4 regions of the Hymenobacter siberiensis genome follow, and region 4 is predicted to be linked to each of the others. Evidence: riboswitches for the same ligand, from Rfam matches in the RefSeq annotation. Region 4 holds a riboswitch; each other region holds the start of a gene.
What was found. Region 4 has a riboswitch for S-adenosylmethionine ahead of KQ659_RS17030 (phosphoadenylyl-sulfate reductase). Riboswitches for the same ligand answer to the same signal wherever they lie in the genome.

Region 1: another riboswitch for S-adenosylmethionine. It lies ahead of KQ659_RS20230 (peroxiredoxin-like family protein); the one in region 4 lies ahead of KQ659_RS17030 (phosphoadenylyl-sulfate reductase).
Region 2: another riboswitch for S-adenosylmethionine. It lies ahead of metH (methionine synthase); the one in region 4 lies ahead of KQ659_RS17030 (phosphoadenylyl-sulfate reductase).
Region 3: another riboswitch for S-adenosylmethionine. It lies ahead of KQ659_RS12870 (ATP-grasp domain-containing protein); the one in region 4 lies ahead of KQ659_RS17030 (phosphoadenylyl-sulfate reductase).

What each region holds. Positions count from the first base shown of each region.
Region 1 covers NZ_JAHLZY020000001.1:4,580,824-4,588,559, reverse strand. Annotated here, with positions in the region: gene KQ659_RS20250 (alpha/beta hydrolase) at 1-532, shown strand, start outside; gene KQ659_RS20245 (homoserine dehydrogenase) at 637-1,905, opposite strand; gene KQ659_RS20240 (homoserine O-acetyltransferase family protein) at 2,052-3,080, opposite strand; gene KQ659_RS20235 (O-acetylhomoserine aminocarboxypropyltransferase/cysteine synthase family protein) at 3,224-4,603, opposite strand; gene KQ659_RS20230 (peroxiredoxin-like family protein) at 4,656-5,321, opposite strand; SAM riboswitch class I at 5,691-5,806, opposite strand; gene KQ659_RS20225 (LysM peptidoglycan-binding domain-containing protein) at 6,074-6,355, opposite strand; gene KQ659_RS20220 (hypothetical protein) at 6,556-6,975, shown strand; gene KQ659_RS20215 (lysylphosphatidylglycerol synthase transmembrane domain-containing protein) at 7,151-7,736, opposite strand, start outside.
Region 2 covers NZ_JAHLZY020000001.1:4,238,179-4,245,914, reverse strand. Annotated here, with positions in the region: gene metH (methionine synthase) at 1-1,725, opposite strand, end outside; SAM riboswitch class I at 1,797-1,904, opposite strand; gene KQ659_RS18825 (NADP-dependent oxidoreductase) at 2,028-2,978, shown strand; gene KQ659_RS18820 (LytR/AlgR family response regulator transcription factor) at 3,396-4,127, shown strand; gene KQ659_RS18815 (lantibiotic dehydratase) at 4,129-7,224, opposite strand; gene KQ659_RS18810 (hypothetical protein) at 7,300-7,736, opposite strand, start outside.
Region 3 covers NZ_JAHLZY020000001.1:2,876,875-2,884,610, reverse strand. Annotated here, with positions in the region: gene KQ659_RS12885 (TonB-dependent receptor plug domain-containing protein) at 1-383, shown strand, start outside; gene KQ659_RS12880 (hypothetical protein) at 533-733, opposite strand; gene KQ659_RS12875 (hypothetical protein) at 734-961, opposite strand; SAM riboswitch class I at 1,128-1,219, shown strand; gene KQ659_RS12870 (ATP-grasp domain-containing protein) at 1,664-2,653, shown strand; gene KQ659_RS12865 (LLM class flavin-dependent oxidoreductase) at 2,664-3,683, shown strand; gene KQ659_RS12860 (amino acid permease) at 3,849-5,318, shown strand; gene KQ659_RS12855 (hypothetical protein) at 5,346-5,816, opposite strand; gene KQ659_RS12850 (hypothetical protein) at 5,938-6,630, shown strand; gene KQ659_RS12845 (hypothetical protein) at 7,153-7,605, opposite strand.
Region 4 covers NZ_JAHLZY020000001.1:3,838,391-3,846,126, forward strand. Annotated here, with positions in the region: gene KQ659_RS17020 (hypothetical protein) at 1-628, opposite strand, end outside; gene KQ659_RS17025 (RNA polymerase sigma factor) at 757-1,335, opposite strand; SAM riboswitch class I at 1,542-1,630, shown strand; gene KQ659_RS17030 (phosphoadenylyl-sulfate reductase) at 1,898-2,656, shown strand; gene KQ659_RS17035 (transposase family protein) at 2,716-2,985, shown strand; partial or broken gene KQ659_RS17040 (ISAs1 family transposase) at 3,248-3,790, shown strand; gene KQ659_RS17045 (elongation factor 1-alpha C-terminal domain-related protein) at 3,865-4,368, shown strand; gene KQ659_RS17050 (flavodoxin domain-containing protein) at 4,607-5,104, shown strand; gene KQ659_RS17055 (NADPH-dependent assimilatory sulfite reductase hemoprotein subunit) at 5,298-7,004, shown strand; gene KQ659_RS21935 (TSUP family transporter) at 7,025-7,736, shown strand, end outside.

The DNA.
Region 1 (7,736 bases), 740 kb from region 4:
CGCGCCGCTGTGCAGCGTGCACGGCACCGCCGATGGCACCGTGCCCTACCTGCAAGGCCGGGTGGGCTCGTTCCTGCCGCCCAAGTACGTGTATGGCAGCGGCCGGCTCAATCCCCGCGCCACCGCCCTGGGCATTCGTAACACGCTGCGCACCTTGCGCGGTGCGGGCCACATTCCCTTCGAGACTAATGCGGCCTACGCCGACACGACCTTCCGCACCATCCGCGATTTTCTGCGGCCCGTGCTGGCCCTGCCCGGCCTGGTGGTGACGGCCGCCCAGGCCCCGGCCGCGCCCGCGCCCGCGCCCGCCGCCCAAGCCTATCCCAACCCCGCCGCCGACGCCATCCGCATCCTGCTGCCCGCCGCCTGGGCCAATATTGCCGAGGCTCAGCTGCTCGATGCCGCCGGGCGCGTGGTGCGTACCATCAGCCCCACCACCCCCACGCTGGACGTGCTACGGGGCACCCTCAAGGCCGGCATCTACCTGCTGAAATTCCCTGGCCAGGCGCCGGTTCGCATCGAGTTTCGCTGATTAACTCAAACCGCTTTGCGGCTAACAGGGTTTATCAATTTATTGATAAACAAATAGATATGAAATATTCCTGACGTTTCGGGGCTATTTGGTGTTTGGGAGAATTATGCCCCGGCCGTTGCCTCGGTGCGGGCCTGCACCGTTTGCACTGCCCCGCTCAGCGGCCGCACTGCGCCCCGCCGCGCCACGAACAGACCATTGGTCCTCAGCTCCTGGCGCCAGGCCCACAGCTGCTGGAGGGCTACCGGGCCGGTGGCATAAGGTCCGTTCGCGTCAGTTTGTAGGGCGGTGGCGGGCAGCTCCAGCCAGGTCAGCACCTCGCGCAGCACACCCACGTCGGCGTGGCGCAGGTAGGTATCTATTTCCAAGGCGTGGGTCAGCTGCGTTTCGGGGGCATCGGCCCGCTTGGCATAGCCGTAGCGGTAGCCGCGCCGCAGGGCCAGCACATCGGCCAGCACCGCCGAGCCGGTGGGATGCCCGCCCGCGCCGCGCCCGCGCAGAAACTGCGGGCCGGCGTATTCGGCGTCAATCACCACCCCATTAAACTCGCGCTCGACAGTAAATAACGGCGACTCCGGCCCCAGCAGCTGCGGCGTAACCAGCGCCGTGATGCGGCCATCCGGCAGGCGCTGCACGGCCGCTACTACTTTGATTTTCTGCCCCTGCGCCGCCGCGAAAGCAATATCCGCCGCGCTGATTCCTTCGATGCCCAAATTCACTACCTCCTCAGCTTCCAGAAAAACCCCATAGGCGTGGGCCGCCAGAATCACGGCCTTCGAGCGCGGGTCAAACGCGCCCATGTCCAGCGACGGGTCGGTTTCGGCGAAGCCTTTGGCCTGGGCCTCGGCCAGGGCTGTTGCGTAGTCAGTGCCTTCCTCGCTCATACGCGTCAGCACGTAGTTCGACGAGCCGTTGAAGATGCCCTGCACCGCCCGCAGCGGCTCGTGGCTGAAGTAGCCATCCAGCGTGCGAATGATGGGAATGCTGCCGCACACGGCCGCTTCGTACAGTAACGTGCCACCGAAATCCAGCTCCAGCTGCACCAGCTCGGGCAGGTGCCGGGCCAGCATGGCCTTGTTGGCCGTGGCCACGCGGCGGCCCTGGCGCAGGGCCGCGCTCACCAGCCGGAAAGCCTCGGCCGGGTCGTCGATGACTTCTACCAGCACGTCCAGCGTCGGGTCGGCCAGCAAGTCATCCGCTCGAAAGCTGAAGTGCCCGGCGGACAGCGTACGGGGCTTATCGGGGTTTTTCACGGCAATGCGGGCAATGGTCAGTCCCAGTTCCGGCTGCCGCTGCACGATGTCATAAAAGCCCTGTCCTACGCAGCCAAAGCCAATCAGGCCAATGCGCAGGGGTTGTTTCTCAACGTCCATTCTCAAAGGGAAAAAAATGCGTCATGCCGAGCGCCGCCGAGGCATCTCGCGTGTGGTAGCAATCCAATCATAAGAAAAGAATTGCTGCTGCACGCGAGATGCTTCGGCGGCGCTCAGCATGACGTTCTGATTGTTTTTAGAATTAGTTAATGCACGAACGTAGGCGCGTAAAACAGCTCCAGAAAGTGCGTGATGGCCGCCGTTTCCAGCAAAAAGCCGTCGTGGCCGTAGCGCGAGTCCAGCTCGGCATACATGGCCCCCGGAATGTGCGCCGCCAGCTCGCGCTGCTCGCTCAGCGGGAACAGCACATCCGACGTAATGCCCAGTACCAGCGTGCGCGCCCCAATGCGGGCCAGCGCCGCCGGCACCCCGCCCCGGTGGCGGCCGAGGTTATGGGTGTCCATGCTCCGGCTCAACGACACGTAGCTATAAGCGTCGAAGCGCGACACCAGCTTGTCGCCCTGGTAGCGCTGATAGGCGCTGGCGCGGTGCTGGCGTAGCAGCGCGTCGTTGTCGGGGTCGGTCTGGGTTTCGGCGTAGGCCTCGTAGCTGCGGTAGCTGAGCAGGGCCATGGCGCGGGCGGCGCGCAGGCCATCGTCGCCCCCGCCGGGCTGGCCGGCGGCATAGGTCGGGTCGGCCTCAATGGCCAGCCGCTGGGCCTCGTTAAAAGCAATTCCCCAGGCCGAATGCCGGGCGTTGGTAGCGATGACAATCAGATGGTCGAACAAATCGGGGCGCAGCACGGCCCATTCCAGCGCCTGCTGCCCACCCAAAGAGCCGCCAATCAGTGTGTTGATATCCGCCAGGTCCAGCTCCTCCCGCAGTGCCTCGTGCGCCGCCACCAGGTCCCGGATGCTGAGCAGCGGGAAGTGCTGGAAGCGCGCCCGGCCGGTGGCCGGGTCGGCATCGAGCGGGCCGGTAGTGCCGTAGCATGAGCCCAACACGTTGGCACACAAGATAAACCACTCCGAAGGGTCGTAGTGGCAGCCCGGCCCTACCAGGCCCGGCCACCAAGCCAGCACGTCGGCATTGGCCGTGAGGGCGTGGCACACCCACACCACATTGTCGCGTTCTTCGTTGAGTTGGCCCCAGGTCTGGTAGGATACATGCGCCCCGGTCAGGGTTTCGCCGCTTTCCAGCTTAAGGTCAGGGAGTTCAAATAGTTGGGTTGGCATAATTCAATTAAATAGCACAGCTTTAGAACCAGCGAATCGGCCCGGAACAATAGTTTCTCACTCCCATTTCTCCTCCCATCACGGAAGAGGCCCGGGCCGATGCACCAATTCTTTTTTAGTAGTTAAGCGTTAACCACTAACCACTATACTTCCAGCGGCTGGGCGTGCTCCAGCTCGGGCTCGCCCACTTCCTGACCTTCCGTCGGCAGGCTGGCCGTGTTGCCGATGGCATCGAAAGCCGCCTGCAAATCAGCCTTGATGTCGTCGAAATGCTCAATACCCACCGACAGGCGCAGCGAGGTCGGCGTCACGCCGGCGGCCAGCTGCTCGGCTTCGCTCATTTGCTGGTGCGTGGTGGCCGAGGGCTGGATGATGAGTGTCTTGGCATCGCCCACGTTGGCCAGGTGGCTGATGAGCTTGAGGCTGTCGATGAATTGCATAGCGTTTTCCTTGGTGCCCTTCACCCGGAACGAGAGCACGCCGCCGAAGCCACGCTTCAGGTATTTCTGGGCAATGGCGTGGTAGGGGCTGCTGGCCAGGCCGGGGTAGTTCACACTTTCTACCTGCGGGTGCTGCTCCAGCCAGGTCGCTACTTTCAGGGCGTTTTCTACCGTGCGGTCCACGCGCAGGCTCAGGGTTTCGAGGCCAATGAGCAGCTGCCAGGAGTTGAATGGGCTGATGGCCGGGCCAAAATCACGCAGCCCTTCTACCCGCGCCCGGATGATGAAGGCGATGTTGCCAAACGGGCTGTTTTTGCCAAATACGTCGTTGAATATCAGGCCGTGGTAGCCTTCGCTGGGCTCGGTAAACTGCGGAAACTTGCCGTTGCCGAAGTCGTATTTGCCGCTGTCCACAATCACGCCGCCCACGCTGGTGCCGTGCCCGCCAATCCACTTCGTGGCCGACTCCACCACAATGTGCGCGCCGTGCTCCAGGGGCCGGAACAGGTAGCCGCCCGCGCCAAAGGTGTTGTCCACAATCAGCGGTAAGTCATGCTTTTTGGCAATGGCCGCGATGGCGTCAAAATCGGGAACGCTGAAGCTGGGATTGCCGATGGTTTCGAGGTAAATGGCCTTGGTCTTCTCGTCGATGTGCTCCTCAAACGAAGCCGGGTTGTCGCCATCTGCGAAGCGGGCCTCAATGCCCAGGCGCTTGAAGGCCACCTTAAACTGGTTGTAGGTGCCGCCGTAGAGGTAGGCCGTGCTCACAAAGTTGTCGCCGGCTTGCAGGATGTTGTTCAGGGCAATGAACTGGGCCGCCTGCCCCGAGCCCGTGGCCAGGGCGGCAATGCCGCCTTCCAGCGCCGCCACGCGCTGCTCGAACACGTCGGTGGTGGGGTTCATCAGGCGGGTGTAAATGTTGCCAAACTCCTTCAGCGCAAACAAGTTCGCGCCATGCTCAGCGTTTTTGAAAACGTAGCTGGTGGTTTGGTACAGGGGTACGGCGCGGGCACCGGTGGTGGGGTCGGGCTGCTGGCCGGCGTGAAGCTGGAGGGTTTCGAAGTGTTGGGGCTGAACGGACATAATACTGAGGTTTTAAGCGTGAAGCGTTGAATATTTCAGGTTTTAATCAGGGCTATAGCCGGGCCAGTGCATCGAGCAGCACGGTCGGGTCGGGACGTTCCTTGAAGTTGGCCTCGGTGGCGGCCCACGCAATGCTGCCGTCCTGGGCAATAATAAAGGTGCCCGTCAGAGGCAATTCGCCACTGTCGTCGCCGTTGAACACGGCCAGGTCGATGCCCACGCCGTGCAGGGTGTGGTACACGGCATCGCCTACTTGGTAGGCCAGTCCGTATTGCTTGGCCACCGTATTGCCAGCATCGCTGAGCACCGGGAATTGCAGGTTTTTTTCCTCCGCCGTGAGGCTGGTCAGGTCCAGCGTTTGGGGCGAAATGGCCACCAGTGTGGCGTTATTCGCGGTAAAGTGGGCCAACGCCTGGTTGTAGGCCCGCAGCTGCACGTTGCAATATGGGCACCAGTTGCCCCGGTAAAACACCAGCACCACCGGCCCAATTGCCCGCAGGCTGGCGAGCGAAACCGGCTGCCCATTGGCGTCGGGGAGGGTGAAATCGGGCGCAACCTGGCCGGTGCGGAGGCTGTGCTGAACCAGACCAGCCGCGTGTACGGCTGCAATGCCGGCATCAATGGTTTGGCTGGCGGTAGCGGGCAGCACATTGGCCAGGTGTTGGGCAGTAGCAGCCAGTTCGGGCTGAATGGATGCAGGAGCGATGAGCGTAGGCATACGAAGTGGAATGAAAAAAAGGGATTTCTTCGTTAGGACCTGGCCGCCAGGGTCAATTTGCCTGGTGCGGTACGCAGCGAGCCGGCGGTAAGCAGGGCCGTTTTAGCCAATCAGCCGGCGTAGCCCATTGGCACGCCCGGACGCTACGGCATTCCCACGAAGAAGAAAAGGAGAGGGGGGGCTAAGCCGAAATCAGCTTAGCAACAACACGGGCAACAACAACACATTCGCATTCGCATTCGGGCGAGGCTGGCGACCTGATTGTGGCCGCAAGGGGCCGAAATAGCAAAACCCGAAACCACGGTGCGCAAAGCAGCCGGAGCATTCGGGTTGAAAAAAGCGGAACGAGAAGAATTTTCCATGGCACTCGAATCATCTGCCCCATCGTGGCCGAGGCCGCTAGTGGGTAGGAATTGGCACCTTTCGTTGAGCGAAGGTTGCCAGTGGGTCACGGAGCCTAGTCTCTCGCCACTTCTGTATAAAACTTGAAAACTGCCCACCGTTAGCGGGGAGTACCTGTTTGGTATCGGCAAATGTACGAGAGAATTTTTGGGATGAGCAAGTATTGCCTCGAAAATATTTTTCGGTTTCGGTTTTTTCAGACCGTCATGCAGAGCGCAGCGAAGCATGACGGTCTTTTTTCTTTGTTTCGAATTTCTTTGTTTCGAAGTCGTTCTTTCGATTCCTTCAAACGCAAAAAAGCCACCCTGAAACAGAGTGGCTTTTCTCACCTTTTTTCTGCAAAAAAGTACCTAGAGACTAGGTAGGGTCAACACCTGACCGATTTCAATCAGGTCGGGGTTGTTGCCGATGAGCGCCTTGTTGGCGTCGTATATCTGGTGCCACTTGGCGGCGTCGCCGTAGTGGTGCTTTGCAATTTTAGAAAGAGAGTCGCCGCTTACTACGGTGTACGTATCGCCGGTAGCATCCGGTTTGGCATTGCCAAAAAAATCGGTGCCGCCAGCCGCCGGCTTAGCTGCGGGCTCTACGGGCTTCTGGTCGCCTTTGTCGCTGATGAAATCGAAGAGTCCCATGGTTTCGGTGATTAAATGGAGAGATAGATTCTGCCGGAAACGCTTGCAGGCCGGAAACGCTTGCAGGCGGGCCGACGGGGTTGCTATACGGGCAAGCTTAGGCGGGGTTGCGCCCTAAACTCTTTTGCGTCTGCGTCGTAAGTCGACGAGTCCGCACCTTGCGCGTCATCTTCATTCTTTCACCATTACCCTTTGTGCACATGAAACTTCAGTCTCTTTTTTCGCTCCGTTACTTCGCCAGCCTGTTGCTGCTTGTGTCGCTCTTTGCCGCTTCCTGCAGCAACGACAAGGGCAAGGTGGAAGGCGTGAACATGCTGTACGGCACCGATAGCAAGGTGTGGAAAACCGCCAAGGAAACCGACACCAGCGGCGACAAAGTGAAGCAAACCGATGCTCAAAAACAGGAAGAACTGCGCATTTTCGCCAACGGCACCTACAACATGACCGGTGCCAGCGGAGCCGTGTCGGGCAAATACACGTTCGACCAGGCCGGCAAAACTATTACCATGACGCCCGACGGCGCGACCACCAGCAACACCTTCGCTGTGGAAACCCTCACCGACAAGAAACTCACCCTGAAGTCGGCCGACGGTGCCGCGCTGATGCTGGAAAAGGAGTAGATTACTCTGGATTCAACCCAACGAAAAGCCTCGAACCAGACTGGTTCGGGGCTTTTTTTATGATGAAGCTGTTTAGAAAGTCCCCGAACGGTCATGCAGAGCGCAGCGAAGCATGACCGTTCGGGGACCTTTTGCGACTTTCTAAACAACTCCGATATGAGCTACAACGCTCGCGTTACTGCTGTGCCGGCCGCTTCGCAAATACCCGCCCCACCCAGCGCGGCAAAAACACGCTGCCCAGCACCAGATACAGGTAATACGTGACCACCCGATACAGCAGCACCATGAAGCTGGTGAGCGTGGCCGTACCGATAAACTTGCCGAAAAACGTGGGAAACGCGCCCTCCACAATACCCGCCCCGCCCGGCGTGATGGCCAGCAGCAGCAGCACTTTGTAGGTGAGGTTGCGGGCGAAAATGAACAGGAACGTGTCCGTGTCCATCGGCACGAAGGCGGCGATGAGGCAGCCGATGACGAGGTAGCGGGCCGTCCAGACGAAGAAGGTGCTGCCCGCCGCCCGCCACCAGTAGATGGCCGGATTGCCGCGCAACTGGATGGACGCATCCATCATGCCCTGGCCGTGCTTGTAGGCCGAGCGCTGCCAGCGCCGCATCAGCCGGAACGAGAACAGCCGCACCAGCAGCCGCCGCACCGATTTCGGATTGACGAAAATGGCGTACAGCATCAGGCCCGCGTAGGCCGTAACGGCCACGTAGCTCACGACAAACGCCACGCGCAGCGTGGCGATAAAGGCGCCCTGC
Region 2 (7,736 bases), 400 kb from region 4:
ATCGTTGCCGCGGAACGAGAACGAAATGTTCGACACCCCGCCGCTGGTGAGGGCCCCGGGCAGGTTGGCTTTAATCCAGCGCACCGACTCGATGAAGTCGACGGCGTAGTTGCGGTGCTCCTCCATGCCGGTGCCGACGATGAGGATGTTGGGGTCGAAAATGATGTCGGTGGGCGGGAAATCGATGCTCATCAGCAGGTCGTAGCTGCGCTGGCAGATTTCCTTGCGGCGTTCCAGCGAATCGGCCTGACCGTCTTCGTCGAAGGCCATCACCACCATGGCGGCCCCGTACTGGCGCACGGTGCGGGCCCGCTGCAGGAATAATTCCTCGCCCTCTTTCAGCGAAATCGAGTTCACGATGCTCTTACCCTGTACGCATTTCAGGCCGGCTTCCAGCACGCTCCACTTCGAGGAGTCAATCATCACCGGCACCCGCGCAATGTCTGGCTCCGAGGCGATTAGGTGCAGGAAGGTGGTCATGGCCTGCTCCGAGTCGAGCATGCCTTCGTCCATGTTCACGTCGAGCACCTGGGCCCCTTCTTCCACCTGCACGCGGGCCACGGCCAGCGCTTCTTCATAGGCACCGGTGCGAATTAGGCGAGCGAAGGCGCGGGAGCCGGTCACGTTGCAGCGCTCGCCCACGTTCACAAACAGGCTTTCGGGCTTGATGGCGAACGGCTCGAGGCCGCTGAGGTGCGTGGCGACGGCAATTTCGGCCGGCAGCTGGCGCGGCTTGTACCGCTCGGCCAGTCGGCTCAGCTCGGCAATGTGCTGGGGCGTGGTGCCGCAGCAGCCGCCCACCACCGTCACGATGCCTTCTTTCAAATACTCCTCTACTAAGCTGGCAAATTCCTGGGCCGATTCGTCGTAGCCGCCAAAGGCGTTGGGCAGGCCGGCGTTGGGGTAGGCCGAGATGTGCACGTCGGAAATGCGGCTCAGCTCCTGCACGTACTGGCGGAGCTGGTCGGCGCCGAGGGCGCAGTTCAGGCCCACGCTCAGCAGCGGCAGGTGGCGGATGCTGTTCCAGAAAGCCTCCACCGTCTGGCCGCTTAGCGTGCGGCCGGAGGCATCGGTGATGGTGCCCGAAATCATGATGGGCACCACGCGGCCGCCCTCGTCGAAGAACTTCTGCACGGCGTAGAGGGCTGCCTTGGCGTTCAGCGTATCGAAAATGGTTTCGATGAGGAGCGTGTCCACGCCACCGTCCACGAGGCCGTGCACCTGCTCCAGGTAGGCGGTGGCTAGCTCATCAAACGTCACGGCGCGGTAGCCGGGCCGGTTCACGTCGGGCGAGAGCGAGGCGGTGCGGTTGGTGGGGCCCACGGCCCCGGCCACGAAGCGCGGGCGCTCGGGCGTGCTGTATTCGTCGGCCGCCTCGCGGGCCAGGCGGGCCGACTCGTAGTTCAGCTCATAAACCACGTGCTCCAGGCCGTAGTCGGCCTGCGCAATGGTGGTGCCGCTGAAAGTGTTGGTTTCCACCATGTCGGCCCCGGCCGCGAAGTACTCAGCGTGAATGCCTTTGATGATGTCGGGCCGCGTCAGGCTCAGCAGGTCGTTGTTGCCGCGCAACGGCTTGGGATGGTCGGCGAAACGGGCACCCCGGAAGTCCTCCTCCGTGAGCGGGTGGCGCTGAATCATGGTGCCCATGGCGCCGTCGAGAATCAGCAGGCGCTGGCGCAGGATTTCGGGAAGAGGGGAGGGGGCGGCGAGAGTGGCAGTGGGCATTTCTTTCTGTTCGATAGGGCTACGTAAGCGCGTATCCAGAAAGAAACCCATGCGGCGAGGCACGGTTCCGGCTGTCATCTTCTTTCACCAAAAAAATAGTGAAACGGGAGTTGGCACCTACTCTAGGTAGGTTGCCAAGACGTCATCGGGCCCGGTCCCTCGGTCTTTCTGGATAGCAGCGTTGAACGAATATACAGCCGAAACGCAAAATGGTTCGCTGGCCGTGCAAAACCTACGCCTGCCCGTGGGAGTTAAGTCACCCATTCCAAGGAGCAATTTCTTCCAGGGAGCAATTTTCAATTATGGCAAAACAAACGAAAGCCGCCTTCTACACCGAATTCGGTGGGGTGGATAAAATTCAAGTCGGTAACCTGGACCTGCCCGAAGTAAAGGAAGGGGAAGTGCTGCTGCGCGTGAAGGCGGCCGGGGTCAATCCCGTCGATTCGCTGATTCGGGAGGGCTATTTACAGCAGATGCTACCGGCTGAGTTCCCTGTTGTGCCGGGCTGGGATATGGCCGGGGTGGTAGAGGAGCGCGGCCACGGGGCCCGCCGCTTTGCTGTTGGCACGGGGGTGTATGGCTACATTCGTCGTCCCACGGTGCAGCACGGCACTTTTGCCGAGTACATGGTGGTGCCCGAAAGCTACCTGGCCCTGCGGCCCGGTAGCCTGAGCTGGGAGCAGGCGGCCGGTATTCCGCTGGCGGGGCTCACGGCCTACCAGTCGCTGTTTGACGCCGGCCAGCTGCAGGCGGGCCAAACGGTCCTGATTCTCGGAGCTTCGGGCGGGGTGGGCGGTTTCGCCATTCAGCTGGCCAAAGACCGGGGCACAACGGTAGTGGCGGTAGCCAGCGAGCCCAACTTCGCCTACATGAAGGAGCTGGGTGCTGATTTCACGGTTGACTATCGCAATGGAAGCGTGGGTGATGCCGTGAAAGCCCTTGTGCCCGCCGGTGTCGACCTGATTTTCGACTGCATCAGCGGCGATACGCTTACCCAGAGCCTGCCGGCCCTGAAACCCGGTGGTACGCTGGTTTCCATCCTGCACAACGGCCAGGGGCTGGATGCCAGCATCAACTTCCACTACGTTTTTGTGGAGCCCAATACCCAGCAGCTGGACGAGCTGCGCCAGCTGGCCGATGCCGGTAAATTGACGGTGAAAATTGCTGAAACGTACCCGCTAGCAGAGGTGCAGGAAGCCCTCAAGCAGATTGAATCTCACCACACGACCGGCAAAATCGTTGTCGTGCCCTAGCAGCGTCAGAACAAGGGTTAGCCAAAAGTGTGAACGTCATGCTGAACGCCGCAATAGCGGCGTTCAGCATGACGTTTTTTGATAGGGGCTATACCAGCCACACGCTGCCGGCCGCAAACCGGGCCGGCTCGGGCAGCAACTCCGGAAACAGCTGCGCCCCAGCAGTCGGGCCCAATTGCCGGCGCTACCCACGCGTAGCGGCCCGGCATTGGCCTTCGGTGTTTTAAGGGCAGGCGCACGAAACAAGAATACCTGATAAATCGAATATTAAAAAATAACGCTGCTTTGTAAATAGTTTAAAATCATGAAAATAAGTGATTTTATAATTGGATTACTGCTGGCGGGACGGACAATATAAAAAATCCGCTATCTTTCACCGTCACCTGCACCGTTTCCCTTCGAATACACTGCCAGCCTATGCTTTCTTGTTTAATTATAGATGATGAGCAAGGTGCCATTGATATCCTGAGCACTTTCATCGAGAAGACCCCGTTTTTGAATTTGGAGGGTACTACTTCGAGTCCCATTGAGGCACTTAGTATCATCGAAAACCAGACAATTGACCTGGTGTTCCTGGATATTCACATGCCGCAAATTTCAGGGCTTGACTTTATGCCGCTCATCAAGGGCCGCACCAAGGTTATTCTGACGACAGCTTATAGCGAGTTTGCCGTGAAAGGATTTGAGCTGGAGGCGCTGGACTACCTGCTCAAGCCTATCGCCTTCGAACGATTTTTGAAAGCAGCCCAGAAAGCCCTGAATGCCAATATCGAACCTTCGGCGCGCTGGCAACCCGCCGAAAAAGAAGACGACTACATCTTTGTCAAAACAGAGAGTAAGGGAAAAATGATGAAGGTTAATTTTGCCGACATCATGTATATCGAAGGGATGAAGAATTATTTGTCCATCAATACGAAAGAAGACCAGGTTGTTACACTTTTAAATATCAAGGATTTAGAAGAGCGGTTGCCGGCCCGGCAGTTTATGCGGGTCCATAAATCGTACATCGTATCCATCAATAAAATCAAAGCCATTGATGGCAACCAGATTCTGTTTACCGATATGAAAGCCTACGTTCCGCTGGGCGATACCTACCGCAGCGCCTTTTTTGAAGCCTTGAACCAGAAAATGATGGGCGGGAAGAAATAAGCTATGGCCGTTTTTGCATAGCCTGCAGGGCAGCGTAGTGCCGATACAGAAAATCGTAAAGCACCAGCTCATGCAGCCTTGCCTCGGCCGGAATCAGCCGATTGAGCAACATATGCAGGTAGGAGCTCATGAGCTGGTTTTTGGCCACTACCAGGCGGCCTTCAGCTGCCAGCGTGTTGATTTGTTGGGCGATGGCGACTAGCGCCGCCGGCAGCGCCGTGGTTGCTGCCTGTGCCAGAGCCTGCTGAATTGCCGGGCGAGCATTGCGGTACTTAGTGGCAAGCTGCAGCTTTAAGTCCTTATCCAGAGCGAATTCGCGGGCGAAGGTATCCCGCATGCTTTCCAGCAGCAGCACCTTTTGGGCCAGGCAATACCCGAAGGCATTGAGGAGCTCTTCGATGGCCCCCAGCCCCCACAGCCAATTATCGGGCGCCGTATCGGGCTGCTGCTCGGTAGCGAGTAGCATATGCAGGAGGGCAGTGCTTTGGTAGCCGAATAAGGCTTCGGTGAGCGCTATGGCGCTGGGGCCGTAGCGTTCCAGCTCCCGCTGGTAGGTCTCGGTCTGGATTTTCCAAATGGAGCCATCGGCGCTCAGAGGGGCCAGGTAGGCTTGAATGCGCTGAATGACGTGGCCAATTTGCTGGGGCTGCGGGAGGTGGAAGCGTACGCGCAGGTGATTGTCGGGGTCGGAATAGCGGATAAAAAACCAATTGTCGATGAGGCCCTGGGCCAGCAACTCCTGCGTTAACGGGTGAATGATGGTGAGCAGCACCTGGTCGGCAATCTTTTGGCCGCAGTATAGCTTGTAGTAGAGCCATTCCGTGCCGAGGATAAACGCTCGCTGCACGGTTGTTTCAGGTAACTTTTGTTTGGGCGCCGGGGCCGGGTAGCTGGCGTGCTGGTGTACCAGCAGCCCAATGAACTGCTGGGCGTAGGGCCTGCCGGTAGCATCGTGGACAGGGCTGGCCGCCGGATTCCCTAAAAACTCCTTCAGCCGGAAATTACTCAGCTTCCGGATGGCATCGAGCCAGATTCGGACCAACAAGTCATTGTCGGCATCAATCAGCAGCTCGTTATCCCCCTCGACGAGCACAAACAAGCGCGGTAGCTGCCACTGTTTGCGAAATTTTTGCCAGATATCTGTAAAAGAGATGGCTGTACTGGTTAGCAAGGTTTGTACATCGGCCGACTCGAAATACCAGGAAGCCGGCTCCAGTACTACATTTTGGTAGTTGAGCCGGGGCAGGAACCGCGCTCCGGCGGCGATTGACTGCCAGCTGAAACCTAACCGGGGTTGGAGGCCCTGGGTCTGTAGGTCGCACAAAAACTGGTACATCGGTAGCGCCTCGCCCGAGAAATTATGCGCTGTGCTCAGCCGGGGAATGATGGTCTGGTTGGTTTTGCGCGAGCGCAGGACCAACTGCCCTCCTTTCACCGAGATAAGCATGTCCTGCACCATTACCTGCTCCGTAACAGGCAGGGCCGACTGCGCCAGGTAGGGGATTTCGAGGGCCCGGAAGCTGTGGCGCAGCAACACATTGCCAACCCGGCTGGCGGGCAGGTGACATATTTCGGCAAATGCAACGTTCGGGTTCTGCTGTTGCTCCTGCGCGGTTACCTCGCGCACCAGCTGCTCGATGGCCGGCTCGGCGTGCGCGAAGCGCCCCAGCAGGTTGACGGCGCTGGAGCCGGCGGCGCTCTCCAGCAAAATACGCCCGTCAGCAAGCAGGCGGAATACAACGGCCAGCGAAGGCGGCAACGGCTGGCCCGCCGGGGCAAAGCCTTTTAGCTCGGCTTCGGTAATACTGAGGCTGTACGCCTGCTGCTGCTGGGCCTGCCACAGCTTCTGACGCATAAATTGCTGCACCTCGCTTAGCGCCGGGGCGGTGCCCGAAGCGGCGGTTTTGGGCAGGGTCAAGTCGTGCGTCAGCGGGGAGTAGGTACTGCTGCCGTAGTCGGTGTATGACAAGCCCCGTTCGTTGTCAAGCGCTTCTACCAATGCTACTTCGCGGTCTTCGTAGCGGGCGTAGAAGCGTCGGCGAAAGTCATCGAGGCGGGGATTGGTGGGCGGGGCAGTGAGGTGTGATAGTACGCGCAAGGCCTCCAGGAGCTCTGTTTGCAGCGTGGCGGCCAGCGTTGGCTCCGGTGCCATGCCCACGATGGTATCAATCTGAAATAGCTTGCTGGCATCTGCCTCTATGCCCAGGGGGGCCAGCAGCGTCGCAATGGCTTCATAGCTGGCCGGAGAATTAACGGCGGCCTGGTCCAGGGCCTGCACCTGTTGCCGTACCACCTCCAGCAAGTCGATAATAGCGGCCAGCTCGGGACTGGCCTTCGTTTGCTGCACCCGATTAAGCACGGCCTGGATGCGGTAGAAGAACTCCTCACCCGTAACCGTGGGCTCCAGTTCGTGCACCAGTACCTGGCTATCAATCAGCTCCTCCACAAACTGCGTGGCTTCGGCAGGGTCGGTCGCATCATCATCATCATCATCCAGCAGCAGGGCGACCAGCTCGGTATAGGACTGGCCGTTCTGCGCGGCCGTTAGTACCCGCAGCAGGTAAGGGCTGGCTTCCAGGGCACTTAGTTGATTCACGCGCGCCCCGTTGAGATAGTAGTATTCGAGGTAGCGAAATGCGCCTCCCGTGAGGTAGAGACTGCTGTTGGGCCAGTAGCGCAGCTGCGGCCGGATGGCCTCATGGGCGGCTAGCTGCTGCGCCAGCGCACACAGGTAATGCATGTCGAGGCGCGTGTGGCGGCCCGCCTTTTCGGGCGCGGCGATGAGCTTAGTAGTAGCGCCCCACTGCACTACCGCGCACCCGGCAAACAACCCAAACGGGGTGCAGCGAGTAGTGGCCCGTACGTAGTAGCGGCTGAGGGAACGGCGGAGCTTATCGAGCCGTCGGATATCGGTTAGCTCGCCCTGCTGCCACTTCTGGCACTCTGCCCACAGTACCGGCGAGGCCAGGTAGAGGGCTTCCATAAAATGGTCGTCGTGTAGCAGGCGGGTAAGGGTCGCTTCAGCAATGTGCTCGTCGAATGGGCGCGTGGGAGTCCGCAAAATCAATTGCGGATGAAACTGGTAGGCGTGGGGCATAAGCAGGAACCGGCATTAGCGAATAGAGGTCCCTAAAGGTGCGGCACAGTTCCTGATTAAGCCGCACAAGCGGGCTCAGGCCGCCAGGCGCACCGCCCGGCCCCGCCGGTCGAGGAGGGTGGCCGTGGCAAAATTGCGAATGACGGCCAGGTGGGTCGTGTCGGACGTTTGCTGGTGTAAATAGTGGCCGGCCTGGGCCAACAAATTGGCTTTAAACACGCCGTATTCAGAAGCAATTTCAGGGTCAGCTACGAAAATAAGGACATTCTCCAGGAAGGAATTGAGGCCGTTTTGGTAGTATGATTCCTTTACATACAGCCAGTTGTGTAGGATTGCCCGGTTGTAGGTGTCGGGGTGTAGCTGCTGCAGTAAGTCCCGGAAAAAGAAGTGGTAGTGGTAGTCGTCGGTGTATTGTGGATGGGTGAGATAGGTGGTGTTCTGGCTGGCGAGTTTCGCAAATGCCTCGTCGAGGGTATGTTCCTGGTAGGCCCGCACCTGTTGCAAGGCCGCGC
Region 3 (7,736 bases), 960 kb from region 4:
TGGCTCCTGGCCTGCGCCTCGACGGCAGCGTGGGCTACACCTACACCCACCTGAACGTGGACGGCAGCATCGTATCGCAATACCTGAGTAACGTGGCCCGGCAGCTCGTGAGCGGTAATCTGAGCCTGGTGCACCGCCGCTTCACGGCCAGCCTGGGCGGGGTATACAAGCAGCGCGCCGGGGTGCCACCAGTGGGCGACTTCACGCTTTCCTCCGATTACGTGGTCATCAATGGCCGCCTCGATGTGGCCCTGCTGCCCGAGCGCCTGTGGGTGGTGGGCCAGGCCCAGAACCTGTTCGACGCCAAATACTCCGACCTGCTGGGGGCCCAGATGCCCGGTCGCTGGCTGATGGCCGGCGTGCGCCTGGCGCTGCGGCGGTAGGCTGGAAATAAGGAACGTCATGCCGAGCGTAGCCGAGGCATCTTGCTTGTGATAGTAACTCAATAGAATGGATTACTACTGCACGCGAGATGCCTCGGCTACGCTCGGCATGACGTTCTTTTTTATTCGGATTTCCCTAGCCGGTGCGGTTAGTGAATCGCCGCTTTCAGCCATTCTTTTGCCTCCTGCAACGTGCGGTGCTGGGAGGTCTCGATTTCGTATTCGTTGGTTTCGGCCACGTTGTGGGAATAGCTCTGCACCGAAATCTGGCCGAACACGGTTTCCGGCACCACGAAGCTGACGTGGCGGATACCGGCTTTATGGGCGCGAACGTTCCAGTCAGCGCGCATTCATTCCTGGTCGGCGGGCTTTACGGCCTGCACGTCGCGCGTGTCGGCGAGCCAGCCCAGTGGTTGCGTGCGGGCGGCCTCGGCCGTGTACAATTCCAAGCCCTTGTTCATGAGAAAGCGGAACTGTTCGCTATTGGCAAAGCTCTGCCAGGCAATGATAAAGCAGGGAACGGCGGGGCAGAAAAGCAGGCTGCCGTAGGGCTCGGCGTGAACAACGGTATCGGACATGAAAATGGTCTCAGGCAGGTGGCGGATATGCAGAGCAGGTGTGCCCGCCAAATAGTTGGCCCTTGCGCAGCCGGGGGTGGCCAGGTTGTAAAATGCTGTCCAGCGTGGCGGGTTCAGACTTTCGGGCTTACCTTTGCAGCACCAATTCTTTCTTTCGGAAGGATTTTTTTTATAGAGAGGCGCTGAGAGACAGGCTCGATGACGCGCCGGCAACCACCCGCACCCGCGGACCGGTGCCAATTCCTGACCATATAAAAATAAGTTGCCGTGGAAGCCTCCAACAACCTCTCCCCCCAAACTGCTGTTTTTCTTGTCCCCGTGGCGGCTATGCGCCACATGGGCATGGGCTGTTGTTGCTGTTGTTGCCAGGCTTAACCCTATCTCCGAGTAATTTTTCGCGGGTAGGACGGCGGTAGCGCAAGCTGGTAGGCTTTGTGCGCCGCTATGTTTGCAGCATGTGCTGCGTCCTCATTTTCTGGGTGGTGTGTTTGGGGCTCGTTGCCGGAGCCCGGGCCGATGCTGACCATGCCGTTTGGTGTGTGGTTGGAGCGGCCAATCCGATACCCGAAGAAATGAGCGTGCCAGGTCCTGTCGAAATGTCTCCTGCCCTTGCTGCCTTTGCAGCGGCCCGGTTTCCGAGTTCAGTTTGCCCACCCGGCGCTGACCTTTTTCTGGCTTCATATCACTCTTTCAGAACATTTTATGTCATCCATTCAAAAACCTATTGGCATTTATTTCGAGCATCCCGAATGGTTCAAGCCGCTGTTTGCGGAGCTGGACCGGCGGGAGCTGCCCTACGAGAAAATTGATGCCGCGCACCACCTCTTCAACCCGGCTGAAACTGAAAGCCGCTACAGTTTGGTGGTGAACCGGATGAGCTCCTCGGCCTACCTGCGGGGGCACGGGCAGGGTATTTTTCACACCGCCGGCTTTGCCACGCACCTGGAGCGTATCGGGACGCGCATTATCAATGGTTCGGCGGCCACGGCCATCGAAACCAACAAGGCCCGGCAGCTGTCGCTGTTCGAGTCGCTGGGCTTGAAATACCCGAAATCGTTCGTGATTAACCACGCTTCGCGGGCGGTGGATGCGGCCCGCGAGCTGCAATTTCCGATTGTGGTGAAGGTGAATATCGGCGGTAGTGGCGCGGGTATTATTCGCTTCGACACGCTGGCCGGCTTGCAGGCGGCTGTGGAGGCTGGCCAGATTGACCTGGGAATCGACCAGACGGCCCTGGTGCAGGAGTACGTGACGCCGCGCGGCGGTAATATCCACCGCGTCGAGATGCTCGACGGCAAGTTTTTGTACGCCATGAAGGTGTTTACCACCGGCGAAAGCTTCAACCTGTGTCCGGCCGAAATCTGCCAGATTCCGGAGGAGCAGTCGGCCGAGTTCTGCCTGACGGAAGCGCCGAAGAAGGGGATTCAGGTGGAGGCGTTTACGCCGCCAGCCGAGGTAATTGCCGCCGTGGAGCGCATTGTGGCCGCTGCTAAAATCGACGTGGGCGGCATCGAATACCTGATTGATGACCGGAGCGGCGAGGTACTGTTCTACGACATCAACGCCCTGTCCAACTTCGTGGCCGATGCCGTGAATGTGGTGGGATTTGACCCCTACGCCCGTTTCGTGGACTACCTCGAAACGCAGCTGCCAGTGCCGGCGGCCAGCAAAAATCAATTAGTCACTGCTTAATATCATTGCCATGAAATTTGGATATTGGATGCCCGTATTTGGCGGTTGGCTGCGCAATGTGGAAGACGAGCACATGCCCACCGACTGGAGCTATGTGAAGCAGCTGGCCCAGCGCAGCGAGGCGCTCGGATACGACCTCACGCTCATTGCCGAGCTGTATCTCAATGATATAAAAGGTTCGGAGGTGGCTTCGCTGGAGGCCTGGAGCACGGCCGCGGCACTGGCGGCCGTAACCGAGCAGCTCGAAATAATGGTGGCCGTGCGGCCGACGTTTCACCACCCCGCGCTGCTGGCCAAGCAGGCGGCCAACATCGACCTGATTGCCCCCGGCCGCCTGTCGCTGAACGTGGTGTCGAGCTGGTGGCGCGATGAGGCCACGAAGTACGGCCTGCATTTTGAGCAGCACGACGACCGGTATGCCCGCACCCGCGAGTGGCTCGATGTGGTGACCAACGTGTGGAAGCAGGACCATTTCAGCTACGACGGCAAGTACTACCAGGTGGCCGATAACGTGCTGCAGCCCAAGCCCGCCAAGGCACCGTTTCTCTACGCCGGGGGCGAATCGGAAGCAGCCAAAGACCTGATTTCGACGCAGTGCGATGGCTACGTGATGCACGGCGACTCGCCCGCGCAAATTGGGGCCCGCATTGCCGACATGTGCCGCCGCCGCGAGCAAAAAGGCCTGCCGCCGATGAAATTCGGGGTGGCGGGCTACACGATTGTGCGCGACAACGAGCAGGACGTGAAAAAGGAGCTTGACCGCATTACCAACGTGAAAGCTTCGGCGGCGGGCTATGGCAACTACCAGCAGTGGCTGGCCGGTACCCAGCTCGAACAGCAGGTTTCGCTACAGGACTACTCGGTATCGAATCGGGGCCTGCGGACGGGCCTCACCGGTACGTCGGCTCAGATTCAGGACCGGATTGGGGAGTTCGAAAACGTGGGAGTCGACTTCTTTTTGCTGCAGGCCAGCCCGCAGCTGGAGGAAATGGAGCGGTTTTCGGAATCTGTTATTCAGGTGCTGGCGTAGTTAAATTGATTCTATGGTGAACGTCAGTGCTAGAACGTCATGCTGAGCTTGTCGAAGCATCTTTACCTCAGTAGTAAATGACTACTTGCGCGGTAGAAATGCTTCGACAAGCTCAGCATGACTGTTTTTACGGACATTCTTTTAAGCGCAGCTGTGCGCATTTACATGCTTAAAAAATCATTGGAGCTGCTTCGCGCCGAAGCAGCTGAAACGGGGGTCAATACCCTCAAACGAAGTCTGAATGGCGTGAGCCTCATCGCCATTGGGATTGGAGTTATTATCGGGGCAGGTTTATTCTCCTTAACCGGCATTGCGGCGGCTAACAACGCCGGGCCGGCCGTTACGATTTCTTTCCTGGTAGCCGCCGTGGGTTGCGCTTTTTCGGCCTTATGCTACGCCGAGTTTGCGGCGCTGGTGCCGGTGTCGGGCTCTGCCTACACGTATTCCTACGCCACCATGGGCGAGTTATTCGCCTGGATTATCGGTTGGGATTTGGTGCTCGAATACTCCGTCGGCGCAGCCACGGTGGCCATTAGCTGGTCACAGTATCTTATCAAGTTTCTGAGCAAGTACGGGCTGCACATTCCGGCGCGGCTGGTGATGTCGCCGTTCGAGTCGGCCACGCTGGCCGATGGCAGCACCGTGAGCGGCTACGTGAACGTGCCGGCTATGCTCATCGTGCTGGCCATTACGGCCATCGTCACGCGGGGCACCAAGGGCTCGGCGTGGTTCAATGCCTTGGTAGTGGCCCTGAAGGTGGCCGTGGTGCTGGTGTTCATCGCGCTGGGCTGGAAGTACATCGACCCGGCCAACTACCAACCCTACATCCCGGCCAACACCGGCAAGTTTGGCGAGTTCGGCCTAAGCGGCATCCTGCGCGGGGCGGGTGTTATTTTCTTCGTCTTCATCGGCTTCGATATCGTGGCCACCATGGCCCAGGAAACCAAAAACCCGCAGCGCAACATGCCCATCGGCATTCTGGGCTCGCTGGCGGTTTGCACGGTGTTGTTCGTGCTGTTCGGGCACGTGTTGACTGGCCTGGCCAACTACACGGAGTTTAAGAACAGCGCCGCGCCGGTGGCCATTGCCATCGAAAAAACGCCCTACGCCTGGCTCAGCTCAGCCGTGATTATGGCCATTCTCATTGGCTATACCTCCGTGATATTGGTTGATTTGCTGGGGCAGTCGCGGGTATTCTTTTCGATGTCGAAGGATGGGCTGCTGCCGCCGGTGTTCTCGCGGCTGCATCCTAAGTTCAACACGCCGTCGCAGTCCACGCTGCTGCTAGGGTGCTTCATTGCACTGTTTGCGGGCTTCGTACCCATTTCGGTGGTGGGCGAGATGACGAGCATTGGCACGCTGCTGGCTTTTGTGATGGTGTGCCTCGGCGTGATGATTATGCGCAAAACCAACCCCGATGCGCCGCGCCCGTTCCGTACCCCGTGGGTGCCGGTGGTGCCCATTCTGGGCATTGTGGTGTGCGTGGTGATGATGGCCTCGCTGCCCTGGGAAACGTGGCTGCGCCTCATCGTGTGGCTGGCCATTGGCATGGTCATCTACTTCAGCTACGGCAAGAAACACAGCAAGCTGCGGCTGGCGCAGGGGGGGGATAAAGAGTTAAAAGTTAAGAGTTAGGAAGGACCTGTTTTTAACTCTTAACCCTCAATGCGTGGTCAGGCCGTTCGCGTCCAGCTCATCATCATCGCGCAGTCGGCTGAGGTCGCCCTCGAGGTCAATTTCGCCGTGAATCTCGCCCGTGCTAGCGGTGGGGGCGAGGGGGCGCTGCTTGTACACATCCACGGCCCCGTTGCGGTCGAGGACGGCGCGGGCCAGCTCGGCTTCTTTGGCAGTGGCGGTTTCGATGGTGAGCACGGCCGTATCGGGGCCGGTGGCGGCGATGTACGCCTGGGCATCATCGAGCTGATTGCCGCTGAACAGGTCCGTGAAAAACCGCGTCACGCTGTCGAAAAAAGGCTCGGCAGATGCGCCGGCATCGGGCAGGTGCTGGGCCTGCAGGCTTGCCTGGGTGGCAATATTGATGGCGCTGGGGGCGAGGCCGGCAGCCTGTGCCTGAGCAGCGGCAAATGTAGCTTCGGAAGCGCTGGTGAATAAACCGACAATGATGCGGGCCATGGCAAAAAGGGAGAAGGTGTTGGGTGTCTACGGCGGCTTTCGGGGCCGGTTGTGGTCTGGGCCGTTTCCAAATAAGTCTTACCTTTTGCCCATTCATTCACCAAGTCCCCACATCTACCGCATGGCCCAAGCCAAATACGCCGCCCGGTTCGAAAATTTCTTTGAGAACCTGCGCCTCAACCGCGACCAGTTTGCCGACATGGCCGCCTTCACCCTGCAAGCCCTCAAGCAGGCCGGCGGCAAGTACAGCGCCGTAGCCGATGCCCTCGAAGTGGCCCTCACCGACTACCGCGCCACCCACGCCGGCCAGCTCTCGGGCGAGGGCCCGGCCAGTACCAGCACCCTGGCCCAGGCCCTGGAGGACTTTAAGGCCTACGTGAAGCGCATGGAGCGCAAAGTCATCAATCCCACCTACGAAGCGGGCAGCCCCGACCTGCTGGCCATTTTTCCCAAAGGCCGCAGTGCCCTCACCAAAAGCTCCCAGACTAAGGTGGAGGATGCCTTCACGGCCTTTCTCGATGCCCTCGATGCTCGTCCCACGGTCTTCACCTCGCCTCAGTGCACGGAGGGCCGCAAGGTACTGGCCGTCCTCTCGGCCTCGCTGAGCCGCGCCGATGGCATGGCCAAAACCGCCGGCACCCAGCGCATCGACCTGCACGACGGCCGCGAGGCCGTTTGCCTGGCCCTGTTCAACGTCTACCTCACGCTGCTGCTCGAATACGCCGCCAAGCCCGAGCGGGCGGCCCCGTTCTTTGATTTCAGCAATGCCGGCCGCCAAAGCAGCGGTCCCAAAACGCCGAAGCCCGCGAAGTAGTAGCCGCCGAGGAAACCAGGAAAAGCCCGTTGCAACCAGTTGTAACGGGCTTTTTCGCGCCAAAATGGATGTTGCAACCGGTTGCAGTAGGCTTCGTCGGCCAGGACCAGGCACTGCAAGCAGTAGCAGCGGACTCCGCCGGACGGAAACAGGCATTGCAATCGGTTGCAACGGCCTTCGCCGGACGCGAATGGGGATTGCAACCGGTTGCAACGGACTTGGCCGAACGGAAATGGGCGTTGCAACCGGCTAAGGCACCCGGTCCCATACCTCGCCGGCTACGCTCACCATCCGCACCATGCCGACTTGGCGGTCGTAGTACAGCTCCTGCATGTAGAAAGAGGGCACTGGGCTACAGGTCGAACCCCGTGAATTCCCAATAAATGCCACTACTTCATTATAGGTTCGGCCATGCACGGTGAGCTGTTGGAAAGGGCCATTCAGCGCGGCACCGTGCGGCATGCTGAGCCCCCGGCAATAGTAGGTGCTGGCGTAGCGGTCGGAATTGCCGACAAAGTCAGCTCACTCGCCCTGCGCATAAAATTCACTTTTATCGGGGTCGAACCCGCCCGCCGGATATCCGGTGCGCTGGGCCGCCTCGCGATAGAAACGTAATTCGCTGAACCCGGCAACGCTGTCGGTACGTGCCAGGCGGATATACATAACGTCCTGATATGCCTCCGGCTTTGCGGGGGTAATGCAGGTGCCGACAGAGTTGTTGTAAAGCGCTTTCTGAATGTCGTGGATGATAACCGATGCGCGGTACACGCGCTGGTAGCCCCGCGTGTTTTCTATCTTCCATTCGTCGCCGGATTTGATTCTGAGCCACAGCCGGTCATTATTCGTGAAATAATAGTACGGTACATCATCCACGAACGACAGGCCCTCAATTTCGGGGTCCGTTTTCTTGCAGGCGCTGCTGCTGAGCAGGGCGGAGCTTAGCAATACCGTTCGAAGCGCGGCAAGTGTTTTCATGGCGTGTGAAAGGGAAGGTACTTACTCCTGCAAGATTCGCATCATTCGCCGGCACTAACAAACCGAAAGTCGAGCGGATAAGACTTTGTTAATATGATGATATTGATAAAATGCATTGACTTGCAGCTGCT
Region 4 (7,736 bases):
GATGGTGCAGCAGCTGCTGCTTAAGCTCGCGGTAGCTGGAGTCGAGCGACACCAGCTCATGCTGCCAGTCGGCGTTCATGGCGGCCATGCCGGGGCCGCTGAGCTGGCTCAGCTCGGTTTGGCGGCGGGCCAGCTGGTTGGTGTAATAGGTTTCCATGCCGCGCACGGCGCGCACCAGCTGGCTGTCGGCCCCGGTGGTGTGCTCGGCGGCGGTGAGGGAGAGCGGGTTGCCGCCCTGGTACAGGGCCGCATCGGGTTCGGTAGCAACGGTGCCAGGAGTAGCAGCGGCCGGCGCGGCCACCACGGCCGTTTCGGGCGCGGCCCGGTTGGCTTTCCAGGCCTCGCTGGCCCCGGCGGCAAATACGAGCAGGGCCAGCGCCGCCGCCACGCCGTAGCGCTGAAACCAGCCGGCGCGGGCCTTCGGTTGGGTTCCTGCTGCTACGGGCGCAATAAATGGCACCTCCGGCGCATCGGCCAGGCGCATAACCGGGGTTTGGGGCGCGGTGGCAGGGGCACCGAGCTGTTCCTCCAGCGCGGCCCAGAGGTCGGGGCGCGGCTCGTGGGTGTCGAAATCGGCGCGGTGCCGCTCAACGAAGGTTTCGAGGGAATTAATTTTCTTGGTATCCATGAATGAGTAGCAGACGCACGGTTCGTCCAGGTTCAGGGCGGGCCACGGGGCTATACGAAAACCGCGGCCGGGCGAAAACGGATGAAGGGTAGTGAAACGATTATATAATGATTGATAAGGGATAAATTTTAACTCAGGCCCCGTTGGGCGGCCAGCTCGCGCAGCCGGACCCGCGCCCGGCTGTACTGTGATTTGGAAGTCGATTCGGAAATACCCAGGATGCCCGCGATTTCGAGGTGGTCGTAGCCTTCGAGCAGGTAGAGGCTGAGCACCACGCGGTAGCCGTCGGGCAACTCCTGGATGCAGCGGCGCAGCACGTCGGCGCGGTAGTGGGTATCGGCCTCGTCCTCGGGCGAGAGGGCGGCGGCTTCGGCGGGCTCCTCGTGGTGCTGCTCGCCCAGAGGCACTAGTGCCAGCCGCCGCTGCCGCAGGCAATTGATACTTTTGTTCACCACAATGCGCTTGAGCCAGGCCCCGAACGATGAGTCACCCTTGTAGCCGCTCAGCTCGCGAAAGGCGCTCAGGAATGATTCCTGGAGTACATCTTCGGCCTCGGCATAGTCGCCGGTGATGCGCAGGGCCGCGTTGAACATGGCCTTGGAGTAGCGCCGGTAAATCTCGGCCTGGGCCTGGCGGTCGTTGAGGCGGCAGCGCTCCACCAGCGGGGCGTTGATGTCGACGTAGGCGGAAAGGGACAGGGCTTCCATGCAGAAAACGAGGTCTTAAAGGTGCTTAAGCAATCCATAGACCACGCGGCGGGTTCAGGGGTTGCATCGCCAAATTACGCAGTTTCCGGGCGTCGCCAAACGGTTGGAGCAGGTAACCAGCTGCACCACAGCAACATAAAATTTTGGCATTTCGCAATTTCATCCTTTACATTTGCGCCAACAACCCCCGTTTGGGACGCTACCCATTTTTATACAGAGGCGCGGAGAGACAGGCTCGACGAAACGCCGGCAACCCCCACTAGTTGGAACGGTGCCAAGTCCTGACATATAAAAACTGCCGTGAGCACATTGCTCAATTCCCGCCTGTAATCCACCACCCGCGCCGCGCCGAATGTGTTGTTGCATTGGCTGTTCCCTGGCCGCTATGCCGGGGAAGATTGCTGGTTGTTGAGCTAGGGCCACTCTTCCGGCGGCTGCTGCGGCAGCCACCCCGCTACTACCCTTTTGTGGTGATTGATTCATTGCGCGACGCGTAGCGGGTTTTTGCAGCCTTCGCGGCCCATTTCGATTTTTTCTGCGGAGAAAAACGCCCTCTTTCATCATGGCATTCCCCCTTGAAAGCCAGGTCGCGGACCTGCGCCGCTACTTGCCCGAGTGCTCGGCACCCGAAACGCTGGCCCTTCTGGCCGACCACTTCCCCGGCCGCGTCTCGTTCTCCACATCCTTCGGGCTGGAGGACCAGATTATCACCCACTTCATCTTCGAAAACGACATACCCATCCGGGTATTTACCCTCGACACGGGCCGCAATTTTCAGGAAACCTACTCCACTTGGCACAAGACCCTGCTGCGCTACCAGAAGTCCATCGAAGTCTTCGCCCCCAAAACTGCCGCGCTCGAAAAATTAGTCGCCCAGAAAGGCCCCAACAGCCTCTACGAGAGCATAGCGAACCGGAAGGAGTGCTGCAACATCCGCAAGGTGGAGCCGCTGAGCCGGACCCTGGCCGGCCAGCAGGTGTGGGTGACGGGCATCCGTGCCGAACAGTCGCAGAACCGCCAGACCATGCACCCGGCCGAGTGGGATGCCGGCCACGGGCTCATCAAAGTGCACCCGCTATTTGATTGGACCTGGGCCGAGTGCGAAGCCTTCGCGCAGGCCAACGGCATTCCGGTTAACCCGCTTCATCGGCAAGGTTTCGTGAGCGTCGGCTGTGCGCCCTGCACCCGGGCCATTGCGCTGGGCGAGGACTTCCGCGCCGGCCGCTGGTGGTGGGAAGACGCGGCGGCCAAGGAGTGCGGCCTGCACGCCACCGCCGCCCACCAGGGCCTCGACCCGGTGGTGGAACGAATGCCGGGCTAGGCCTCTCTCAGAGTTGATAGGTTCTGTTAGAATCGGTAGATTTGCTGGTAAAAAACGCAATGGAGCTAGCGGAATTTTTTCAGCAGGTGCGCGACCCGCGCCGCCCGCAGGGGCAACGATTCTCGCTGTCCGCCTTGCTGTGGATGACGTTTCTGGCCATTACCAGCGGGTACACGGGGCCGCGAAAAATGGCCCAGTTTGGTCGCAGCAACGCGGCTTTTTTTACCGCTTATTTCGGATTGCGCCACGGCCTGCCCAGCTACGGGGCCTTTCGGGACCTGTTGCAGGCGTTGGACAAAGACGCGCTGGCCCAGGCCTTTGACCGCTGATTCACGTCGCAGACGCAGGCTGGGGATTGGGTGGCCGGCGACGGGCAAAGCCTGCGCTCCACCGTGCAGGGGGCCCAGCAGGCTAGCCAAAGCGTTGTCTCGGTTGTGAGCCTGTATTGTCAGCGCACGGGCCTGACCCTGGCCCTGCAGGACTACACGGACCAGAAAACGGGGGAGATGAGCGTCATCCGCGACCTACTCGCCGGCTTGCAGGACCGGGGCGTGGTGCTGACGCTCGACGCGCTGCACGCCCAAAAAAACGGCCGATGCCATCGTGACCAGCGGCAACGAGTACGTGCTGCAAGTCAAAGGCAACCAACCTAAGCTGCGGGCCGCTATCGCCGCTTTACACGCCGCCGACCCCACGCCCGCCGGGGCGACCCACCGCCATGACGAGCGCCGCGACGGCCGCCCGTTGTGCTGGCAGACCAGCGTATACCCTGCGGCCCCACACTGGCAGGCCGACTGGGCCGGGGTGGCGCGCTGCGTGGTCGTCGTCAAAACCGTGGTGGGCCCGCACGCCACCACACGGCAAACGCGCTACTACCTCACCAGCCTGCGTAACCGTTCAGCCGCCGACTTCGCCGTCGGCATTCGCGGGCATTGGGGCATCGAAAACAAGCTCCACCGCACCCGTGACGTGCATTTTAATCAAGACACCAACGGTATCCGCCACCGCGTCGCGGCCGTCAACGCGGCCCTCTTCAATACCCTGGCCCTGAATTTCCTACTCACTAACGTCGATGCCTCCATCAGCTACGCCCAACTTTTCTTCGCCCAGAACTTTAAATATTTCATGCCCTGACAGAGAACGTATCAACTCTGGGGACCTACCGCCAGGGCGACCGGGTCCGCATCTGGCCCTCGGGGCTGGAAACGGTGCTTGAGGCCATCGAAGTGAACCAGCGCGAAGTGGCCACGGCCACGGCCCCGCAGGGCGTAATCCTGCGTCTGCGCGACAATGTGGACGTGAGCCGGGGCGATACCATCGTGCCCGTCACGGCCCACCCGGCCGTGGTGCGCGAATTCGAAGCCACGCTTTGCTGGATGGATGAGCGGCCCCTGCGCGCCGGCCGCAAGCTGCTGGTGCAGCACCATGCCGCTACCGTGACAGCAGCCGTGACCACCATCCTCCAAAAGACCAACATCGAAACCTTCGAAAGCCAGGGCACCGACGAGGCCCGGCTGAACGACATCGTACGGGTGCGCCTGAAAACCGCCCTGCCGCTGGTGGTGGACGAATACCGCCAGAACCGCGCGACGGGCGCTTTTATCTTGGTGGATGAGCAGACCGGGGCCACCCTGGCCGCCGGCCTCGTGGCCGCCACCGACCCGAAATATTTCACCGAAGAAGTACCGGCGGAGGCGGCGTTTTCCATCTGATGCCGTCCGCCGGTCTGACCGCCCTGGGCAGTCTGACAGGTTGAAGCACCACCGATTGCCCGCGCGCCACTCTGACGCGACGCCCTCCCCGACGACCGGTCAGACCGCCCAGGGCGGTCAGACCGGCGGACGGCCCCTCCCCTTCAACCTTCCATTAATCAGACGCAAATAACCATGCCTGATTTCCCCCTTTTTATCCCCCGCCTGACCGTAGTAGGCGCGGGCCCACCCCGACGAGGTGCGGGTGTTCGTGGAGCACAACGAGTACTTCAAGCTGCCGGCGAATTTTGAAACCGATATCATCATGGTAGGCGCGGGCGCGGGCATCGCGCCGTTCCGAGCCTTCGTGGTGGAGCGGGTGGAGCGGGAGGCCACCGGCCATAACTGGCTACTGTTCGGCAACCCGCACTTCACCACCGGTTTCCTGTACCAGGCCGAGTGGCAGCAGCACCTTAAAAAAGGTAGTCTGACGAAGCTCGACGTGGCTTTCTCCCGCGACCAGGCCGAGAAAACCTACCTGCAGGACCACCTGCTGGAGAACAGCAGCGACGTGTTTGGCTGGCTCGAAAACGGCGCGCAATTCTACGTGTGCGGCGACAAAAACCGCCTCGGCGGAGCCGTACTGACGGCCCTCACGCAGGTAGTGCAAAAGGAAGCCAGCCTCTCGGCCGAGGACGCGGCGGCCTACGTGAAGAACCTGCGCAAGCAGCGCCGCTACCTGGAGGACGTGTACTAACGTCGGTGCCGCGTACCCTCTCCGGCGGAGCGGGCAGCCTGATGCCTTGTAGCACATGCTTCAGCTTGTGCCTTTATCACCCTGACTTAACCCAACGCCACACAAGCTAAAGCATGTGCTACATATCCGCGCCGCCGTGGCTCCCCTCTCCTTTTCGGAGAGGGGCCGGGGGTGAGGCGAGCGCCACAACATCATGTCCACAACCCCACCACAACTCTCCGAAGTCGAGCACGTCAAAACTGCCAACCGCTACCTGCGCGGCACCATCGCCGAGAGTCTCAACAACCGCCTCACCGGCGCGCTGAACCCCGACGACACCCACATCATCAAGTTTCACGGCTCCTACCAGCAAACCGACCGCGACCGCGATTCCGAGCGCAAGCGGCAGAAGCTGGAGCCGCTGTTTTCCTTCATGATTCGGGTGCGGGTGCCGGGCGGCGTGGCCACCGCGCCCCAGTGGCAGCGCATGGATGCCCTGGCCGACGCCTACGGCAACGGCACCCTCAAGCTCACCACCCGCCAGACCTTCCAGCTGCACGGCGTGCTGAAGCGCGACCTGCGCCCCACCATCCAGGGCTTTAACGATTCGCTGCTGGACAGCATTGCCGGCTGCGGCAACGTGAACCGCAACGTGATGTGCAACGTGAACCCGCACGAGTCCCGGGGGCACGGCGAGGTGCAGGCCCTGGCGGCCGCCATCAGCGCCCACCTCACGCCGCGCACCACGGCCTACCACGAAATCTGGCTCGATGGCGAGCTACAAAACACCACCGAAGCCACCGACGACGCGGAACCTGTGTACGGCAAAACCTACCTGCCGCGCAAGTTCAAAATCGCCCTGAACCTGCCGCCCTACAACGATTCCGATATTTTCTCGAACGACATCGGCCTCATCGCCATCGAGGAAAATGGCCAGCTGCTGGGCTTCAACGTGGCCGTGGGCGGCGGGCTGGGCATGACCTTCAATCAGCCCGAAACCTACCCCCGCCTGGCCGACCTCATCGGCTTCGTGCCCACGGAGAAAGTGGTGGATGTGTGCGAGAAAATCGTGACCATTCAGCGCGACTGGGGCAACCGCGCCAACCGCAAGCTCTCGCTCCTCAAGTACACCATCGACCGCGCCGGCCTGCCCGCCTTCGTAGCCGAGCTGCATCAGCGCCTGGGCTATGCGCTGGCCGGAACCCGCCCCTACCAGTTCCACAGCTCCAGCGACGCCTTCGGCTGGACCGGCAACGCCGACGGCCTTTCGCACCTGGTTTTGTCTGTGGAAGGCGGCCGGGTCTTAGACTGCCCCGGCTACGGCCTCAAGTCGGCACTGCACGAAATTAGCGCCTTCCACACCGGCGAATTCCGCCTCACCGGCAACCAGAACCTGATTCTGGCCAACATCGAGCCCGCCCATCGCATCCGTATCCAGGCCATCCTCGAAGCCCACGGCGCGGGCCCGAAAGCGGAGCAGCTCACTGCTCTGCGCCGCAATGCTCTGGCCTGCGTGGCCCTGCCCACCTGCTCGCAGGCTTTCGCCGAGGCCGAGCGATACCTGCCCCAATTGCTCGACAAGCTCGATGCCATCATCCGCGCCCACGGGCTGGCCGAGGCGGGCATTCTGGTTCGGATGACGGGCTGCCCCAACCGCTGCGCCCGGCCCTACCTGGGCGAAATAGCGCTGGTGGGCAAAGCCCCCGGCCGCTACAATCTTTACCTCGGAGCTAACCACGCTGGCGAGCGCCTCAACAAGCTGTACCGCGAAATGCTCGACGAGGACGGCATTCTGCGCGAGCTCGCGCCCCTGCTGGCCGCCTACGCCGTCGAGCGCCAGCCCGGCGAAGGCTTTGGCGATTTCGTAGTGCGCACCGGCGTGGTGAAAGCCACGCTGTTTGGGCTGGATTTTCACGCTTAATTCCAGTATCTTTCTGAGCTATGGATTCTGACTCCTCCGACCCGACCGGCCCGGCGGTGGCTCCGCTGCCACCCAATACCGGCCCGCCAGCCCTGCCGGCTAACAACCTGTTTCCCATCTTCCTGAAGCTGGAAAACATGCGGGTACTGCTGGTGGGTGGCGGCAACGTGGGCCTGGAAAAGCTGGGGGCCATCCTGCGCAACAGCCCCGCCACGGCCGTGACGGTGGTAGCCCCGCTCCTGCTGCCCGAGCTGCGCGAGCTGGCCGCCCGCCACCCCAGGGTGCAGCTGCACCAGCGCCCCTACCAGGATTCCGACCTCGACGGGGCCGACATTCTGTTCCTGGCCACCGACGACGTGGCGCTGCACCGCTACATCGGCAGCGCCGCCGCCGCCCGCCACCTGCTCACCAACGTGGCCGATACGCCCGCCCTGTGCGACTTCTACCTCTCGTCGGTGCTGCAAAAAGGGGATTTGAAGATTGCCATTTCCACCAACGGCAAGTCGCCCACCATTGGCAAGCGCCTGCGCGAGGTGCTGGCCGAAGTGCTGCCCGCCGAGCTGGCCACCGTGCTGGGCCAGATGACCGTCATCCGCAGCCGCCTGCAAGGGGATTTTGCTGAGAAAGTGAAGTCGCTGAACGCCGTGACCGCCGAGCTGGCCAATGGCCCGGCCTACGAAACGCCCGCCACCGCCTACTGGCGGCGCGTGGCCACAGCCGCGCTGTTCACCT